One region of the Halobacillus sp. SY10 genome, then DNA from elsewhere that is predicted to be linked to it. Evidence: riboswitches for the same ligand, from Rfam matches in the RefSeq annotation. Region 1 holds a riboswitch; each other region holds the start of a gene.
What was found. A riboswitch is a leader RNA that binds a small molecule or an ion and turns the genes downstream of it on or off. The one in region 1 is predicted to bind S-adenosylmethionine.

Region 1 (5,691 bases):
ATACGGTCACCTCTTCACTTGGCTACATTTTTCCATGGAGTGGTGGAGTTTTGCTCGCATGGGCTACGGTCCAGGGGGCAGCGGATCAATACGACTTCTTACCTGTCGTTGGCCCTGGAGAAGTCTTTCCCTTCGTCTTTCAGGGCTGGTTGCTATTGATCGTTATGTTTATTGCGGCATGGACAGGCTGGGGGCTTCGTTACACCGGTAAAAATGGTGAGGAAGTAAAACCAGAAGATTTTAAAAAATAAGTCGTATGAGTAACCCCCTGAGTTATAAACTCAGGGGGTTATTTTTGTATTACGCATGAATATGGGCTTTTACTTCTTTCATTTGATCCAGGTGGCGTAGTTCGTGCCAACCGATAAACTCTACCCATTGTTCCAAGTTCATATCTCCAAAAGAGGGGTGAGGGAATACGCGGTTTTGCAAAGTTTCTTCATCCTTATTGTGAATAAGGAATAACGTCGCTTCACGCGTTTTTTTCAAACCTTCTTTCGCTTCATCCAATGTATTGAACTCGCCTTTCGGGCGAACGGCCTCTGGTGCCTCGACTTTATAATCGCGGTTGGTCGTCTTATGGATCGGTTTTTCTGTCGCTTGTTGTGTGTCACCTTGCTTGAGAGCCTGATTAATCTGATAAACGATTAATTGTTCCATTAAGTATAAATGTTCTAAAACTTCAAGGATGGACCAACGATCTTCTTCAGGCTTGACGGATGCTTCTTGCTCTGAAACTTCTTCAACAAAATGGAGCAGTTCATTTCTTTTTTCATCTAAGCCATACATACAGATTCTCCCTTTCAAGTGAAGTTACATCGAGTCTATCACAACTCTTATAGAAGTTTCTTTCCCTAGCACCTCCAAAAATGAAACCTTTCACACGCCCTTCCGTATGTAAAGTTAGGAAAAGGAAGATTTTTCATGACCGGGTCATACAGATTATTCCAATTGTGCGGAGGCCACGGACTAAGGCTGCATTTCAAAGAGTATGCGTCTGAGGTGTTGGATTGGTTTGACAAGCATTTGGAGGGAGAATAAAAATCCTTATTTACAGTAGGGATTTGTCCGTCTTTATTGAATAATAAATGACGAAGGCTCATTAAAATCATAGCCACTAAGATCCGAAAACTTTAGGCCTCGATTTTGATCCATCGTGGTATAGAAGCAATGAGAAAGCATAAATAATCATAGAATACGCTAAGGAGGAACAGATGATGAGTGACTACTCCATTGATGAATTTATTAGAAAAACGAAGCAGGATGAATCCGAGAATGATTACTTTGAGCTGGAGACCCCGAGAATCCTTGAGGTGAATCTACTCGATCAAGTATGGGCTAAAGCAGGCGCGATGATTTCCTATAATGGGAACATCAAATTTGAAAGAGAGGGCATCCTTGAGCATGGCGTCGGTCGTTTATTTAAAAAAGCGATGACTGGTGAAGGGAGTTCTTTAATGAAGGCTACTGGCCGTGGTCGTCTTTACCTTGCCGATCAGGGCAAGAAGATTACTATTTTTGACCTGGATAATGAAACAATCACAGTGAATGGAAACGACCTTCTGGCATTTGAGCCGAGCATTGATTGGGATATAAAACTGATGAAAAAAGTGGCCGGGATGGTTTCGGGTGGTTTATTCAATGTAACCCTCAGCGGAAGTGGACGCGTCGCGATTACTTCGCACTATGAACCATTGACGCTGCTAGTTCGTCCAGGGGAACCTGTAATCACTGACCCGCATGCTACTGTGGCCTGGTCAGGGCACTTGGAGCCGAATTTCAGAACAGACATCAGTTTCAAAACGTTGATTGGACGCGGAAGCGGGGAGTCCATTCAAATGGAGTTTGAAGGCGATGGATTCGTCATTGTTCAGCCGTTTGAAGAAGTTTACACGACAGGCCAGAACTGAGCTGAAGCGGATTTTTTTACAGACAGGCATGAGCATGTTAAGCTCTGAATACAATGAAATCAAGAAAGACAAAACTCGATGTACAATCATTTGAAATTTTTAATCTGTTTTCCTTTACTTCGTTACAAAAACGTAGTACTATGGATACTAACAAAAATAAATAACGGAAACTTCTTATCCAGAGAGGCGGAGGGACTGGCCCTTTGATGCCCGGCAACCATCGAATCAATCTACGGATTGACGAGAACGGTGCCAATTCCTGTAGAATGTATTCACATTCTAAGAGATGAGAGGATCGTGCGGATATTAGCGACCCCTTTTCTTACTGGATAAGAAAAGGGGTCTTTTCGTGTAAGCACCATAACCGTCAAGGCTCTCGATAGAAGTTGCGTTAAGGGAAAGGAAAGATGTTAAATGGCAACAGCTATTTTCGGTGCAGGATGTTTTTGGGGAGTAGAAGCGTTTTTTGAAAAATTCGAAGGGGTTACAGAAACGAAGGTCGGTTATATTGGCGGCCATCTGGATAACCCGACATACGAACAAGTCAAAGCGGGCAAGAGTGGACACGCGGAATCTGTGAAAGTGAACTACGATCCAACCGTAATCACTTATGCAGAACTTGTAAATATCTTCTTTGAAGCTCACGATCCGACTTCCCGCAACAAGCAGGGAATCGACGTTGGTCACCAATACCGTTCTGTCATTTTTTATTCGGATGCAAGCCAGAAGTACATTGCTGAAGAAAAAATTAAAGAATGGGAAGGTAAAGGGATTTTCAAACGCCCGATCGTTACAGAAGTAGAAGAGGCCACAACTTTTTATGAAGCAGAAGAGCATCACCAGAAATATTTACAAAAGCATGGATCTGCCGCATGCTCCATTGGATAATAAGAAAGGACCCTTTCGCGAGGGTCCTTTTATATAGGTAAACCTTCTTAATCTTCTTTTTGCCTGGATGCATCCATGGCTTTTAAGAAATAGGCTGTAGGGAGAAGGATGCCGATTCCCGATTCAAGCAAGGCAAAGAAACGAGCCATCCCCACAGGTAACATGTCACCATAACCTACGCTCAACAAGGTTTCCCCACTGAAGTAAAGCAAGTCCAAAAAGGTTGGTTCGACAGGTTCCCGGGATGATAAACTAGTAACTAGAATGACTCCATCTAAAGATAGCAAATAGTAGAGGACCGTAAACCCTAGTAATACACCTGTCAGTACAAAAAATAATTGAAAGAAAAGTGCCGTGCTGAAGTAGCTTTTTCTGTATGTTTTATTCGTGAAAAAGTACACGAGATTCGCTGCAATGAAAATGACCGCAACGATGAACAGAGCTTGTACCATTTCTTCTTCTCCTTTATAAAAAAATTGAATGGCTATGTTAGCGTCCACTGTGTAAAGACGAGCAAGCCATTATAGAAGAACTCCTACCCTGTGTAGAAGTTCCCGTAAACATTGATTAAAAAATGTAAGGAAGGGGCTGGGCTTTTGTGGGTTAATGACGCGATTCTAATTGTGATGTGTATTTTCATGGTATTGGGTGCCCTTGATTATTATGTGCTTAATCACCGGCTATCTCTCGGGTGGCGTTTTTACGAAGCGTTTATGATGATGGGACCACTTGCTCTTTCGATGGTAGGGATCATATCCCTAGCACCCGTACTGTCCCAGTGGCTGGCCCCTGTCATCCGCCCGTTGTTTTTATGGTTCGGGGCGGATCCTTCGATGTTTGCATCCATGATGCTTGCTATTGATATGGGTGCCTACCCTTTGGCAGAATCTCTAGCTGTGGAAGAGGAAGCGGCCACTTTTTCCTGGGCACTCCTCGGTACGATGATGGGACCGACGCTTGTTTTTACAATTCCTGTTGCGCTTACGATTGTAAAAAAAGAAGATCGGCCTTTCTTTTCAAAGGGAATTTTAGCAGGTTTAGTTACGGTTCCGATCGGATGCTTTGTCGGTGGTGCACTGGCAGGATATGAAGCGGCGTGGATGTTACGTAATTTGACGCCGGCTATCTTGCTCTCCGGCTGTATCGGGGCGGGATTATGGTTGTTCACGAACATAACGATCCGGTTATTTTCTTATTTCGGAAAAACCATTGAAATCATCATCATTACAGGTCTTGCTCTCATTATTATCGAAACGTTGACAGGGTTCGTTGTCCTGCCGGGGATGGCTCCTTTATCGGAAGGGATCATCATCGTTGGAAGGATTACCGTTACATTAGCTGGTGCTTATCCTCTTGTCGCTTTCATCAATCAGCGGGGAGAGAGATGGATAGGACAACTGAGTGAAAGGTTAGGCATGAATGCTACGTCCTTAACAGGGCTGATCGCTTCTACGGCACATCACTTACCCATGTTAGCGACGATGAAAGATATGGATGAACGAGGGAAAACGGTCAATGCTGCCTTTGCGGTGAGCGGGGCGTTTGTCATCGGCAGCCATTTTGCGTTCGTGGCTAGTGTAGAAAGGGATATGATTTTCCCAGTATTGGTTGGTAAATTAACAGCTGGGGTATTAGCCGTTGGTCTTGCCTTATGGATGACGAGAGAGAGCAAATCAGTTTCTTCGAGTGTCGCACCCCTATATAATGAAAAGTGAATCCGCTGAAAAGGAGTTTTTTCATGAAGACAGAAATGAGAAAGCATTATAACGATTACATTGAAAAATTCAAGAAAGCAACTCCTGATGAAATACAAGAAAAAATGAAGAAGGCGATTGATGAACTTGAATCTTCAAATGATGGAGAAGGTTTGTCAGCAGGAGAGAAAGCGCCAAACTTCAACTTGCCTGACGCGAAGGGGGAAACGGTCGAGCTTTATGAACAATTAAAAAGTGGACCGGTCGTCCTTACTTTTTATCGCGGAGGATGGTGTCCTTATTGCAACATGGAACTGAGAGCCTATCAGCAAATCCTAGATGAGATTCATGGAGAAGGAGCTGAATTGATTGCGATTAGTCCACAAACCCCCGATCAGTCACTGACGACACAGGAGAAAAATCAACTGAACTATCATGTGGTGAGCGACGTTGGGAATGAAGTGGCCAATCAATACAATTTAGTGTACCAATTACCAGATTACCTTGTAGAGGTATATAAAGACAAAGGGCTGCAAGTGGACAAACATAATGGCGACGAAACTTGGACCCTGCCTGTCTCCGCAACATATATCATTGATACAGATGGGACGATTTTGTATGACTATACGAAGGCTGATTATAAAGATCGAGCCGAACCGTCTGACGTTCTTGAAGAATTGAAAAAAATAAATACGTAAGAACAAAGCGCCCTCTGGATCCAGAGGGCGCTTTGGTATTTTTTGTTTTACATAAAGAGATTCAGATTCATAAAAAAGAAATAGGCAGCAAGGACAAATATCAGGATACAAGACTGCAGGCAAATCCCAAGGATGCTACATACCTTTCCGCCTAAGGCGAAACGGTATCCCGGTTCTTCGGTGGAAAGTTTACCGAGAGCTTTATTTGCAAAAAGTATCCCTACCCATCCAAGAATGATACCGATAAGAGGAAGAAAGATGGACATGATTCCAAACACACAAGAGGTAACGGCTTTTTGATACAACCATGATCACCTTCCATTACTTTGTATATCGATTGGCATAACTGCTTGCGACAATGGAATCCGGTTTGATCTTCGCTTCCATTCCGAGCGACTCGATTCTTGCCATCATTTCATTTACATAGACTCTTGTCCTGTTTCGGTCTCCACTCCCGATATCGATGTGACCTTCGATTGTAAACGTTGCTCCTTTATAAAT
Region 2 (5,691 bases), 1.1 Mb from region 1:
TTGAAGAAGATAAACTTGCTGAACATCCATATGATGAAGAAGCCTTCCGTAATGAGCTCAGTGAAATGGGAGATTCTCTGCTTGTCGTTTCTGATGAAGACTTGATCAAAGTCCATGTCCACGTGGAATATCCAGGTGAAGCGATGACCTTGGGGCAAAGATACGGCAGTCTTGTCAACATGAAGATTGAGAATATGCGTGAGCAGCATACGTCGATCGTTGGTGACAAAAAGAAAGCCAAGCCCAAGTCAGAGGAAAAAGCAGAGTACGGAATCGTGACAGTAAGCATGGGAGACGGAATCAAGAAGTTGTTTGAAAGTCTTGGAGCTACTGTTGTTATCCAAGGTGGACAAACCATGAACCCGAGTACTCAAGATCTTTCGGAAGCGATTAAAGAAGCACATGCAAAACGAGTGCTTGTCTTGCCGAATAACAAGAATATCGTCATGGCTGCTGAACAAGCGGCAGAATTAGCGGATGTAGAGGTGGCTGTCATTCCATCGAAAACGATTCCTCAAGGGATGAGCGCCCTTCTAGGGTTCAACCCAGAAGCGGATCTTGATGCGAATAAAGAGGAAATGCAGAGCCTCATGGCTGAAGTGAAGACAGGGCAAATTACGTACGCCGTCAGAGATACACAAATTGATGGGTTGGACATTTCCAAAGGCCATTTCATGGGAATCGCCGATGGCAAAATTTCCGCCACAGATCAAGATGCATTGACGACTGCTAAAACGTTGTTGAACCAAATGATTGACGAAGATGAAGATGAAATTCTGACCATCTTGACAGGTGAAGAAGTCGACGAAAAAGATGTAGCAGAACTTGAATCATTCATAGAAGAAACGTATGAAGATCTAGAAGTGGAAATCCACAATGGTGGACAGCCGATTTACTCCTATATCTTTTCAATCGAATAAAACGTGCAGGAACGCAGCTCTTGGGGCTGCGTTTCTTTTATGCTTGTTTTCGAACCACCTTGACTCGAAGATGGTTTCGAATAGAAAAAACAACAATCAAGAGATAGCCGGATAGCAGACAAGTGTACACAAACGTTAAGATCGAATCACTGACTTGGATCGAAGAAAGTAAAGTCCTCGTATTTGTAAGTATGATAAAACCTCCGGCTAATACTCCAAGAACAGAAGAGGGGAGGGTTTTGACAAGCCAAGCGGCAATGGGTGCTGCTATGACACCACCGATAACGAAAGATGAAATGAGCAGCCAGCTGAACTGGTCATGCCCTAAAAAAATCAAAAACCCAGCCGTTGCTGAAATCGTTACCAGAAATTCGCTCGTATCCACTGTTCCAATGACTTTTCTTGGAGCAATCCCTGATTGAGAAAGAAGCGCAGGTGTATTCACAGGTCCCCATCCACCCCCTCCGACACTATCCAAAAAACCCCCGGCAATTCCAAGTGGCAAGAGGAAACGTTTGTTTACAGACTTCTTTTCTTTGGTATGTGTTTTTTTCGAAAGGTATAGGAAACGAAAAATGATATAAATCCCTAGTGTGAGTAGGAATATGGATATGTAAGGTCTAATGAATTCCCCTGATATATAGCTTAAAAATGCCGCACCTAAAAAGGCACTGATGGCTCCAGGAACTGCGATAATCATGACAAGGCGTTTATCTACATTGCCAAATTTATAGTGGGAAAAGCCTGAAACAGCCGTGGTGGCGATCTGAGACATATGGATGGAAGCGGATGCTACAGCAGGAGCAAGTCCATAGGATAAGAGAATGGTTGATGAGCTAAGCCCAAACCCCATGCCGAGTGCACCGTCCATCAGTTGAGCAACAAACCCAATGAGTGCGAAAATCGTTAGTTTTTGCAAAGTGTACCACTCCTTTTAAAAAGTCCAATGTATAGTAAAGTATTTTTCATTATTCCTATGCATTTACTTGGTTTTATAATCAAAAAAAACTCCCCCGTCTGAAAGAAGGGGGAGTGATCCGCACCTTATCTTTCAGCCTTCTGGCTGCTGGAATGAGCACCTTCTTAAAGGTTGCTGCGGGATCGTCAGACCAGTTTCCTCCCCCGACTCTTCATAAGGATCGTATGAATATTTTTAGAATAATTCTAAAACTAACGGACATGGATTTGTTTGTCAAACATATTTATTAAAAAAGCAGAAAAATTATAATTTTTCAAAAAAACATTGACATCTGTTGAAAAGGAGCATAAGATTTGTATCAACTTGTTTTTCAAAAAATTTCATACCTTTTCTTATCTAGAGAGGTGGAGGGACTGGCCCTTTGAAACCTCGGCAACGGGTCTGATGATGTATACAGATACTGTGCCAATTCCAGCAAGTGGTGAACGCTTGAGAAGATAGGGAGAATGTAGTTTACATGTATTTGTAAAAGCCTTTCTTCTTATCGTGAAGATAGGCTTTTTTGCTTTTAAGAAAGGAGGAGGAAATGAAACCATCACTCATCACATATCAATCATTTGAAAACCCATTTGAGGGTGATCCACCGAAGGGCGACGATACAAAAGGAGCAGCGGAAGTCATTCGCTGGGCATATTCTCAGTATAAGGACATTGCGTATGCCTGTAGTTTCGGAGCCGAAGGTATCGTTCTCATAGATTTGATTTCGAAGGCTCAGCCGGATGCCGAAGTCGTTTTTCTTGATACAGACCTTCATTTTCAAGAAACTTATGAGCTTATTGAAAAAGTAAGAAAGAGATATCCGGCACTAAACATAACGATAAAGAAGCCTGACATCAATCTGGAAGAACAGGCAGAACAATTCGGATCCGCCTTATGGAAACGGAAGCCGGATCATTGTTGTTACATCCGTAAAATAAAACCGCTCGAAGATGCCCTCAGCGGGAAAACAGCGTGGTTGTCGGGGCTGAGGCGTGAACAATCCCCTAGCCGACAAAAAACAAACTTCGTCAATAAGGATGAAAGATTCAAATCCATAAAAATATGTCCGTTGATTCACTGGACATGGGAAGACGTATGGCAATATATCCGACTAAATGGGTTGGATTACAATGAATTACACGATCAGAATTATCCCAGTGTCGGATGCATTCCATGTACGGCTCAGGCAGCCGATGATGGGAGATCAGGAAGATGGAAAGGGTTCAATAAATCCGAATGTGGTTTACACACAGCGGAGCCTTTGGAAGAGGAAAATTCATGAAGGAGGAATTTGCATGTCAATCATAACCCCGCACGGTGGAGAACTTATAAACAGATGGAAGGAAAAAAGACCGGAGGAGCTGCCGGAAGATATCATCGAGCTTGATTCAATGGCCTTAAGTGATGTCGGTTTGATTGCGAATGGTGCTTATAGTCCATTAAAAGGATTTATGAACAAGGACGACTATGAATCTGTTATCGATACGATGAGGTTGAAAGATGGCACTCCATGGAGTATTCCTATAACGCTCCCAATCACAGAGTCACAGTCCCGGACGCTTGGAAGGAAAGCGCAGTTGGTCAAAGACGGGGTTGTATATGGAACGATTACGATAACTGATCGATTTAAACCGGATAAGGAAAAGGAATCTCAAAACGTATACTTAACGACAGAGCCTGAGCATCCTGGGGTGAACAAATTATACAACCGACCAGATTGGTACGTAGCAGGCGAAATTGAGGTCTTTCAAAAACCTCCTTACGAACATGGAAAAGCTTTTTATTTGGATCCAGAACAATCGAGGGAGCACTTTCAAGAACTCGGGTGGAAAAAGGTCGTCGGTTTCCAAACAAGAAATCCTGTCCATAGAGCTCACGAATATATCCAGAAAGCTGCACTGGAAACGGTGGATGGATTGTTTTTAAATCCTCTTGTGGGTGAAACAAAAAGTGATGATATTCCCAGTGAAGTCCGAATGAAGAGCTATCAAGTCCTTCTTGATCAGTACTATCCAAAAGAAAGAGTCACATTGGCCGTTTTCAATGCAGCGATGCGGTATGCAGGGCCAAGGGAGGCGATCTTTCATGCAATCGTCAGAAAGAATTTCGGTTGCTCTCACTTCATAGTCGGCCGCGATCATGCAGGTGTAGGGGATTATTATGGTACGTACGATGCGCAGAAAATTTTCAGCCATTATGAAGATGGGGAGCTTGGGATCACGCCACTTTTCTTTGAACATAGTTTTTATTGCAACGCTTGCGAATCGATGGCTTCCCATAAAACCTGCCCCCACGACAAAGAACATCACATGATCTTGTCAGGGACGAAAGTGAGAGAGCTTTTGCGAAAAGGAGAAAAGCCACCCAAAACGTTCAGTCGCCCTGAAGTGGTGGACGTACTAATCGAAGGAATGCAGAAGGAAACAGTGGAACAGAAGGGGTGAAAACAATGAGTGAAAATCTTACCTGGCATGAGACATCCGTTGGCAATGAAGATTATCGTAGAAAAAATGGGCACCAAAGTGGTGTGCTCTGGTTTACAGGACTCTCGGGCTCAGGTAAATCAAGCATTGCCAACCGATTGAACAAGGTGTTGTACGAAAAAGGCATCCAAAGCTATTTACTCGATGGCGACAATGTGAGACATGGACTGAACGCAGACCTCGGATTTTCGGAAGAAGACAGGGAGGAGAACATCAGACGAATCGGTGAAGTCGCGAAACTTTTTGCAGACAGTGGAACCATCGTCTTAACAGCATTTATTTCTCCTTATCAAAAAGACCGGGATCTCGTAAGGGCCTCTGTTCCAGCGGGCGATTTTATTGAAATTCATGTCGACTGTCCTGTGGAAGAGTGTGAAACCCGTGATCCGAAAGGACTTTATAAGAAAGCGAGAAACGGGGAGATCAAAGGGTTTACAGGTATTGATGCGCCATATGAAGCACCGCCGAAACCGGAACTTGTGCTCGATTCTAAAACGCATGATGTGGAAAGCTGTGCAGAACAAGTGTGGAAGCTTTTGCAAAAGAAAAATTGGGTGTAATGAAAGGGGCCGGAAAATGACAAACGTTTATATTGTGGGTGCGGGGCCGGGAGATTACGACCTCATCACTGTCAAAGGGTTAAAAGCGATCCAAAAAGCGGACGTGATTCTTTATGATCGCTTGATCAACCAAGAGCTCCTGGATGAAGCGAAGGAAGACGCGGAACTTGTTTTTTGCGGGAAACGACCGGATCATCACGCCCTTAGTCAAACGACCATCAATCATCTGCTGTGCAAATATGCGCTGAAAGGTAAAGTGGTGACTCGTTTGAAAGGAGGAGACCCATTTGTGTTCGGGCGCGGTGGAGAAGAAGCGGAAGAACTCGCCAAAAGAAATATCTCCTATGAAATTGTACCGGGAATCACTTCGGGAATTGCCGCGCCTGCCTATGCAGGCATCCCGGTGACCCACCGGGAATATAGTTCTTCCGTCGCTTTCATTTCAGGGGTCAATAAAAAAGACAGCGATGAAGACGCCTATTGGGAGCGGGTCGTCAAGAGTATGGATACCCTGTGCATTTATATGGGAGTTAAGAAATTACCGGAGATTTGTGAACGGCTCTTGAAATACGGAAGACCTCTTCATACTCCCGTAGCCCTGGTGCAATGGGGCACAACAAAGGAGCAAAAAACGGTCACGGGAACAATAGAAGACATTGTTGAAAAATCCAGACGAATTGAGAATCCAGCGATGATTATCGTAGGTGATGTTGTCCAATTAAGAGAGCGTCTGCAATGGTTTGAGCCTTCGTTGGAAGAAGATGTGAAAG
Region 3 (5,691 bases), 920 kb from region 1:
GTATAAGAACAAAGGTGTTGCTTACTGCCCACACTGTGACGGACCATTGTTTGAAGGCAAAGACGTAGCCGTTATCGGCGGCGGAAACTCTGGTGTCGAAGCAGCGATTGACCTTGCCGGTATCGTACAAAACGTAACTGTGCTTGAATTCGCAGACACACTGAAAGCAGACGAAGTCTTACAAGAACGCTTGAACAGCCTTCCAAATGCTGAAGTGAAAACAAATGCTCAAACTAAAGAAATCACCGGCGATGACAATGTGAACGGAATCACATACATCGACCGTGAATCAGGGGAAGAGCAGCACATCGACCTTGAAGGTGTCTTCGTCCAAATTGGACTTGTACCTAATACCGAATGGATGGATGAATCTGTTGAAATGAACCGCATCGGTGAAATCATCACAGACAAACACGGCGCAACAAACGTGCCAGGATTGTTTGCTGCGGGTGACGTAACTGACACCCCACACAACCAAATCATCATCTCTATGGGTGATGGTGCGAACGCGGCGTTAGGTGCGTTTGATTACTTGATTCGTAACTAATGACCTTTATACCAAAGAAGAGCGGCAATGGTCGCTCTTCTTTTTTATTGTCAACATGAGCTAGACGGAAGTTACTCATATAAGAAGGTGTCATGAGGAGTAAAAAGAGGTACATGAAAAGATCAAAAAAAAGAGGAAACCACTCACGGCTTCCTCCTTTTTACTGATTAAATTGGCAGAGGAGCAAGCGGCGAAATAAACCCTCTCTCCACAAGTTCATCCCAAAATGCTTTCGGAATCTCCCTCTGAATCATCTCCAAATCTTCCTTAATACGATCCGGACGAGTCGAGCCGGGAATGACCGACTTTACGGCTGGATGGGCCGTTGAAAATTGGAGTGCAGCTGCTTTTAACGGCACATCGTACTTGTCGCCAATTTCCTTCAATTGATTTACTCTTCCAATGATATCCGCGCCGGCTTTTTCATAGTTGTAGTGATCTCCACCAAACAAGACACCAGAGTTATAAGGACTGCCGACAACGATGTCTACATCCTTCTCTTCTGCCATCGTCATCATGCGCTGTAACGCGCGGTCATGCTGGAGGAGCGTATATTGCGTTGCGGATAAGCAGACATCCGGCCTTGTTTCCTCAAGCTCCATCGCAAGTTCAATCGGTTCTGTCGTGTTAACGCCAAGGCCCCACGAACGGATGACTCCTTCTTCCCGAAGACGTGACAATACACGGAAAGCTCCGGTTCTCGCTTCTTCAAATTTAGCCACCCATTCATCTCCGTGGAAATCAGGAGAAACGTCATGCACGAAGACCATGTCTAAACGATCGGTTTGCAGTCGTTCAAGGCTCTGCTCGATCGACCGTTTCGTTGCGTCTTCCGTGTAATCGGTAATGACTTTATTGTTCCGGCCATGTTCAAAAAGCCCTGCGTTCTCTTCTGTCTCATCCGTCATATAACGACCGACTTTTGTGCTTAATACATAGTCATCACGGTTATACTTCGATAACACGTCACCGACACGCATCTCCGCTAAACCGGCTCCATAAAAAGGTGCAGTGTCAAAATAGCGGACGCCCTCATCCCAGGCGGTTTGTATCGTTTCACGGGCTTCTTCTTCCGGGACATCCCTGAACATATTTCCTAAAGGGGCTGTGCCAAGTCCTACTTTATGTTTCAATGCATCCTGCAGTGATTTCATGTGTTCATTCCTCCTTTTAAAAAGAACCTATAGTTGTATAACCAACTATAAGAAAAATGAAACATTCCTTCCAAGGAGATTAAGTCTACATCAGCCCTCCTGCCACACTTCTTCTGCAATCCTGACAACATGGTCGATTTTCTTCCACTGCTGTTCTTCTGTGATTTCATTACCTTCTTCTGTTGATGCAAATCCACATTGAGGACTCAAACACAGCTGGCTCAAAGGTACATAATCTGAAGCTTCAAGAATACGAGCCTTCACGCGCTCTGGATCCTCCAACTCTCCATACTTTGATGTAATTAAACCAAGAACGATGGATAAGTCTTGGCGGTTCATATGACGAAGGGGCTCAAATCCGCCGGAGCGCTCATCGTCAAACTCAAGGAACAAACCATCAACATCCAAGCCACCAAAAATTGTTTCCGATACCGCTTCATAGCTTCCGCTCGTCATAAAGGTCGAACGGAAATTGCCTCGACAAATATGCATGGTAATAAGCAGATCATCCGGTCTGTTGGCAATCGACTCATTGATGGCACGTGCACACAGCTCGGCCACTTCCTCAGGGTTTTGGCCTTTCTTTTTCATTGAAGCACGTCCTTCTTCTGAGAAAAACGTCGCCCATGACGTATCATCAAACTGTAGGTAGCGGCAGCCTTCCTCATAAATTTTGTTTATGAATCCTCGATAAGCCACCACTAAATCATTGACGAGTTCTTCATCGTCATCATAAATGCCTTCCGACCGATCCGCACGGAATAAGAGCATGTTCGGACTCGGGATTGTCAATTTGGCAACAGCATCACCGGCAATGCTTTTTAAAAAACGGAAATGGTTGACCATCTCATGATCACTGAAACCTACATGTCCTGTAATTTTAATTCCACGGGCTTTCGTTTCCACTCCTTTGAATTTCAGACCTTTTTCAGGTTCATAACCTTCTACCCCATCGAGGCCTTCGAGGAAATCAAAATGCCACCAGCTTCGGCGGAAATCGCCATCCGTGACAGCTTTCAATCCTGCTGCTTTTTGTTTTTCTACTAATTTTACAATCTCTTCATCTTCCACTTGACGCAATTCCTCTTCCGTTATTTCTCCCTCTGCCTGTTGGATACGTGCTGCTTTTAATCGTTCTGGACGTAGGAAGCTTCCTACATGGTCTCCTTTAAATGGTGTTCTCTTCACATTCTTTTCGGTTGTTATAGACATTTATAACCCTTCTTTCTTTCATAGTTTGTGCGCTCCAATAAGAAAAGCCCCTCTTCTAAATAAGAAGAGGGGCTAAGTAACCGCCGAACGATTCCCTTCTTATCTGCAAGCTGAACGCTTCTGGAATTAGCACAGTACTTTCTATAAGTCTGCTGCTAAGGTATCAACGGGCCAGTCCCTCCACCTTTCTGGATAAGAAACATGATTGAATTGTTAAAGATTACTATACAGGACTTCGATTGAAATTGACAACCGATTCTGAACATTTTTCTCTTGTTTTCCTTAAATAAAAATCCCCCTCTTCAAGAGGAGGATTCAATCAACGCCATTCTCAAATAATCCACGAACAGAGCCGACTGCTCCTTCAACTTTACCTTCTCTTCGGGCAAAATGGCATGATCGAGTGCCAGCCCGTCAATGAAAGTGATGATCGACCGCGCAATAATTTGGCTTTCATAGCGATCACTGAACTCACCGGATTTTTGCCCTTTTGTGATGAGTCCATCGTAAATCTGCAGACCCATTTCATAACGTTTTTCCCCGTACGCACGTCTTCGTTCATTGTTACGTCCGGTGATAAAGAACTCAAGCTTGCTTGGTGCGAGAGGGTCCATCTCTGTATTCGGACTGCCATCTTCCCCGAACAAAAGCTGCATAAGCAGGTCCCAATAGGACTCTACTTTTTCAAGAGAATCTTCTGTCGTTTCAGCTTCATCCGTCAGCCCTTCTTCAAGCAAGGCTTCAAATAGGTCTTCTTTATTTGAAAAATATTGATAGAGACCGCCGCGGCTGACGCCAGCCGACTCCATGACATGCTTCATCGTCGTGTGCTCGTATCCATGTTCGATGAATACGTTCCTTGCAGATTCCATGATGTCAGCTCGTCGTTGCTTCAGGTGTTCCTTGCTCACTCGTGGAGACATGTGCTTTCCCTCCCTCTACTTTTCGCTTCGTTACAAATCCTACGATGGATACGCAGACAAGGAGACTTGCTGTAATGGTAAACGTCGGAATGACGCCAATCATCGTCGCGATCCATCCTCCGACAAGAGGCCCAATGATGGTCGCAGTCGTCATGACACTGTTGATGGCCCCAAACACGCGCCCGGTCATATGAACAGGTGTGTTCACCTGGACAGTCGCCTGGAACGGAACAAAAATCAGACTTGCAGAGAAACCCGCGGTGAATCCGAGTCCCGGTCCCCAAAGGATAGAATAATTGAGGTCATAAAAGGTAAGCATCCCCATAATCCCAAAACTCGCTCCGATTCCACAAACCCCAAGGAGCATGAGCGGATAAGCTTTATAATCCGTTTTCTTCGCTAACAAAAATCCTGCTAAGAACATGCCGAGACCAGACCCCGTCACTAGATAACCGAACAAATCGGGGGACACCTGCGTCAGCTCACGAATTAAGACAATCAGCTGAGAATCGGCCGATTGAAGAATCAACAGGCTGAGCCCGACAAGAATCAAACCCGTCATCATAAAGCGGTTCGATTTAAGAAAAGAAAAGCCGAGCGCGAACTCTTTCTTGAACGACGCTTTCTCTTTTTCTTCTTCGGTCGTTTCCAGAGGAAGCGCATTTGGAACAAACAAGAGGATGACCGCAGACACGAGAAACGTGGCCGAGTCGATGATAAAAACTTGCTGGGCGCCGAAAACCGTAACAAGCAATCCACTAACGAGCGGGCCGAGAATTTTCGTCGACGAGTCAATCATCGAAGTGATCGACATCGCCCCTTTCATATCCTCCTCCGGCACCACTTCCTTCAATTTCCCGTTTTTCGCAGGAATGAATACTGCGGAGAAGATTCCGATCGTAAGTAGGGTTGCATAAACCATCCAAAGCGATGTCGCGACCGTCAAAATCAGTATTAAAGCCGCCCTCACGACATCAGATACGATCATAAGCGTTTTGCGGCTGAAGCGGTCAGCCACCATTCCAGCAACCGGTCCAAACAAAGCCATCGGCACAGCCAAACATAAAAAGACGAACGACACTTCAAGCGGTGATGCATCCCATTTCAATCCGACAAGCGTGATAATCGCGACAATGCTGAGCCAGTCGCCAATGCTCGAGATGGCTTGCGCGGACATCAAGGTCATATACCCTTTGTTTTTCCATAAACGCTCCATAGGTTGGGCCCCTCTCAATTAAACGACACCGATGTCGTTTTGTTAGTTATATTATATCGACACTGGTGTCGTTTTGCAACCGTTGTTTTAAAAAGAGTAAAATCGCCCATAAAAGCATGAAGGCAAAATTTTTACACCCTTGCTTTTACGTCCCTATATTCACTACTACTTATCAAAGGCCATGCAGCGATCAAACTCAAAACGGACCCTCGTCCATGTCGCTGTCTGAGTCTCCCTCTCTTTCATCTTTGACTATTTGTTTATGTATTTCACTGATGAGAAACAACCCCCTGAATAAGCAACCAACAACAATACCAAAAGTGATGATTCCTCCTATCAAAGGACCGGTCATCATAATCAACCAACCTAATAACATGCAGGCAAGAATAATAAAGAACAACATGCACATCCCTCCTTACAGCTTTTCATTATTTCAAACCATGCCAATCTAAAACAAGCATTCCCATTTAAAAGATTCTTCCGTACAGCGTTTTCAGCTCCCACAACAGCTTTAATTGGTAGACCTCGGAAGAATAAAAGAAAGAGAAAAGCATAGTGTTTCTATGCATTTCTCTTTCTTTTGATCTGACTAACCTTTTCATTTCAAATCCCTTTCGTATTCATCAAAACGACTCTCCA

Region 2: it holds a riboswitch for S-adenosylmethionine, as region 1 does, so the genes downstream of both, ACJA3J_RS09915 (phosphoadenylyl-sulfate reductase) here and msrA (peptide-methionine (S)-S-oxide reductase MsrA) in region 1, are expected to answer to the same signal.
Region 3: it holds a riboswitch for S-adenosylmethionine, as region 1 does, so the genes downstream of both, ACJA3J_RS21110 (5-methyltetrahydropteroyltriglutamate--homocysteine S-methyltransferase) here and msrA (peptide-methionine (S)-S-oxide reductase MsrA) in region 1, are expected to answer to the same signal.

What each region holds. Positions count from the first base shown of each region.
Region 1 is NZ_CP174345.1:827,968-833,658, forward strand. Features, by position in the region: gene ACJA3J_RS04150 (Na+/H+ antiporter NhaC family protein) at 1-251, shown strand, start outside; gene ACJA3J_RS04155 (DinB family protein) at 301-789, opposite strand; gene ACJA3J_RS04160 (AIM24 family protein) at 1,218-1,910, shown strand; SAM riboswitch class I at 2,082-2,203, shown strand; gene msrA (peptide-methionine (S)-S-oxide reductase MsrA) at 2,325-2,798, shown strand; gene ACJA3J_RS04170 (ion channel) at 2,846-3,250, opposite strand; gene eutH (ethanolamine utilization protein EutH) at 3,395-4,513, shown strand; gene ACJA3J_RS04180 (peroxiredoxin-like family protein) at 4,537-5,190, shown strand; gene ACJA3J_RS04185 (ribonuclease H-like YkuK family protein) at 5,512-5,691, opposite strand, start outside.
Region 2 is NZ_CP174345.1:1,935,423-1,941,113, forward strand. Features, by position in the region: gene ACJA3J_RS09905 (DAK2 domain-containing protein) at 1-920, shown strand, start outside; gene ACJA3J_RS09910 (sulfite exporter TauE/SafE family protein) at 958-1,839, opposite strand; SAM riboswitch class I at 1,962-2,059, opposite strand; SAM riboswitch class I at 2,229-2,343, shown strand; gene ACJA3J_RS09915 (phosphoadenylyl-sulfate reductase) at 2,426-3,160, shown strand; gene sat (sulfate adenylyltransferase) at 3,174-4,322, shown strand; gene cysC (adenylyl-sulfate kinase) at 4,328-4,921, shown strand; gene cobA (uroporphyrinogen-III C-methyltransferase) at 4,938-5,691, shown strand, end outside.
Region 3 is NZ_CP174345.1:4,220,297-4,225,987, forward strand. Features, by position in the region: gene ahpF (alkyl hydroperoxide reductase subunit F) at 1-547, shown strand, start outside; gene ACJA3J_RS21105 (aldo/keto reductase) at 715-1,701, opposite strand; gene ACJA3J_RS21110 (5-methyltetrahydropteroyltriglutamate--homocysteine S-methyltransferase) at 1,792-2,913, opposite strand; SAM riboswitch class I at 3,010-3,112, opposite strand; gene ACJA3J_RS21115 (TetR/AcrR family transcriptional regulator) at 3,216-3,836, opposite strand; gene ACJA3J_RS21120 (MFS transporter) at 3,790-5,052, opposite strand; gene ACJA3J_RS21125 (hypothetical protein) at 5,249-5,455, opposite strand; gene ACJA3J_RS21130 (VOC family protein) at 5,656-5,691, opposite strand, start outside.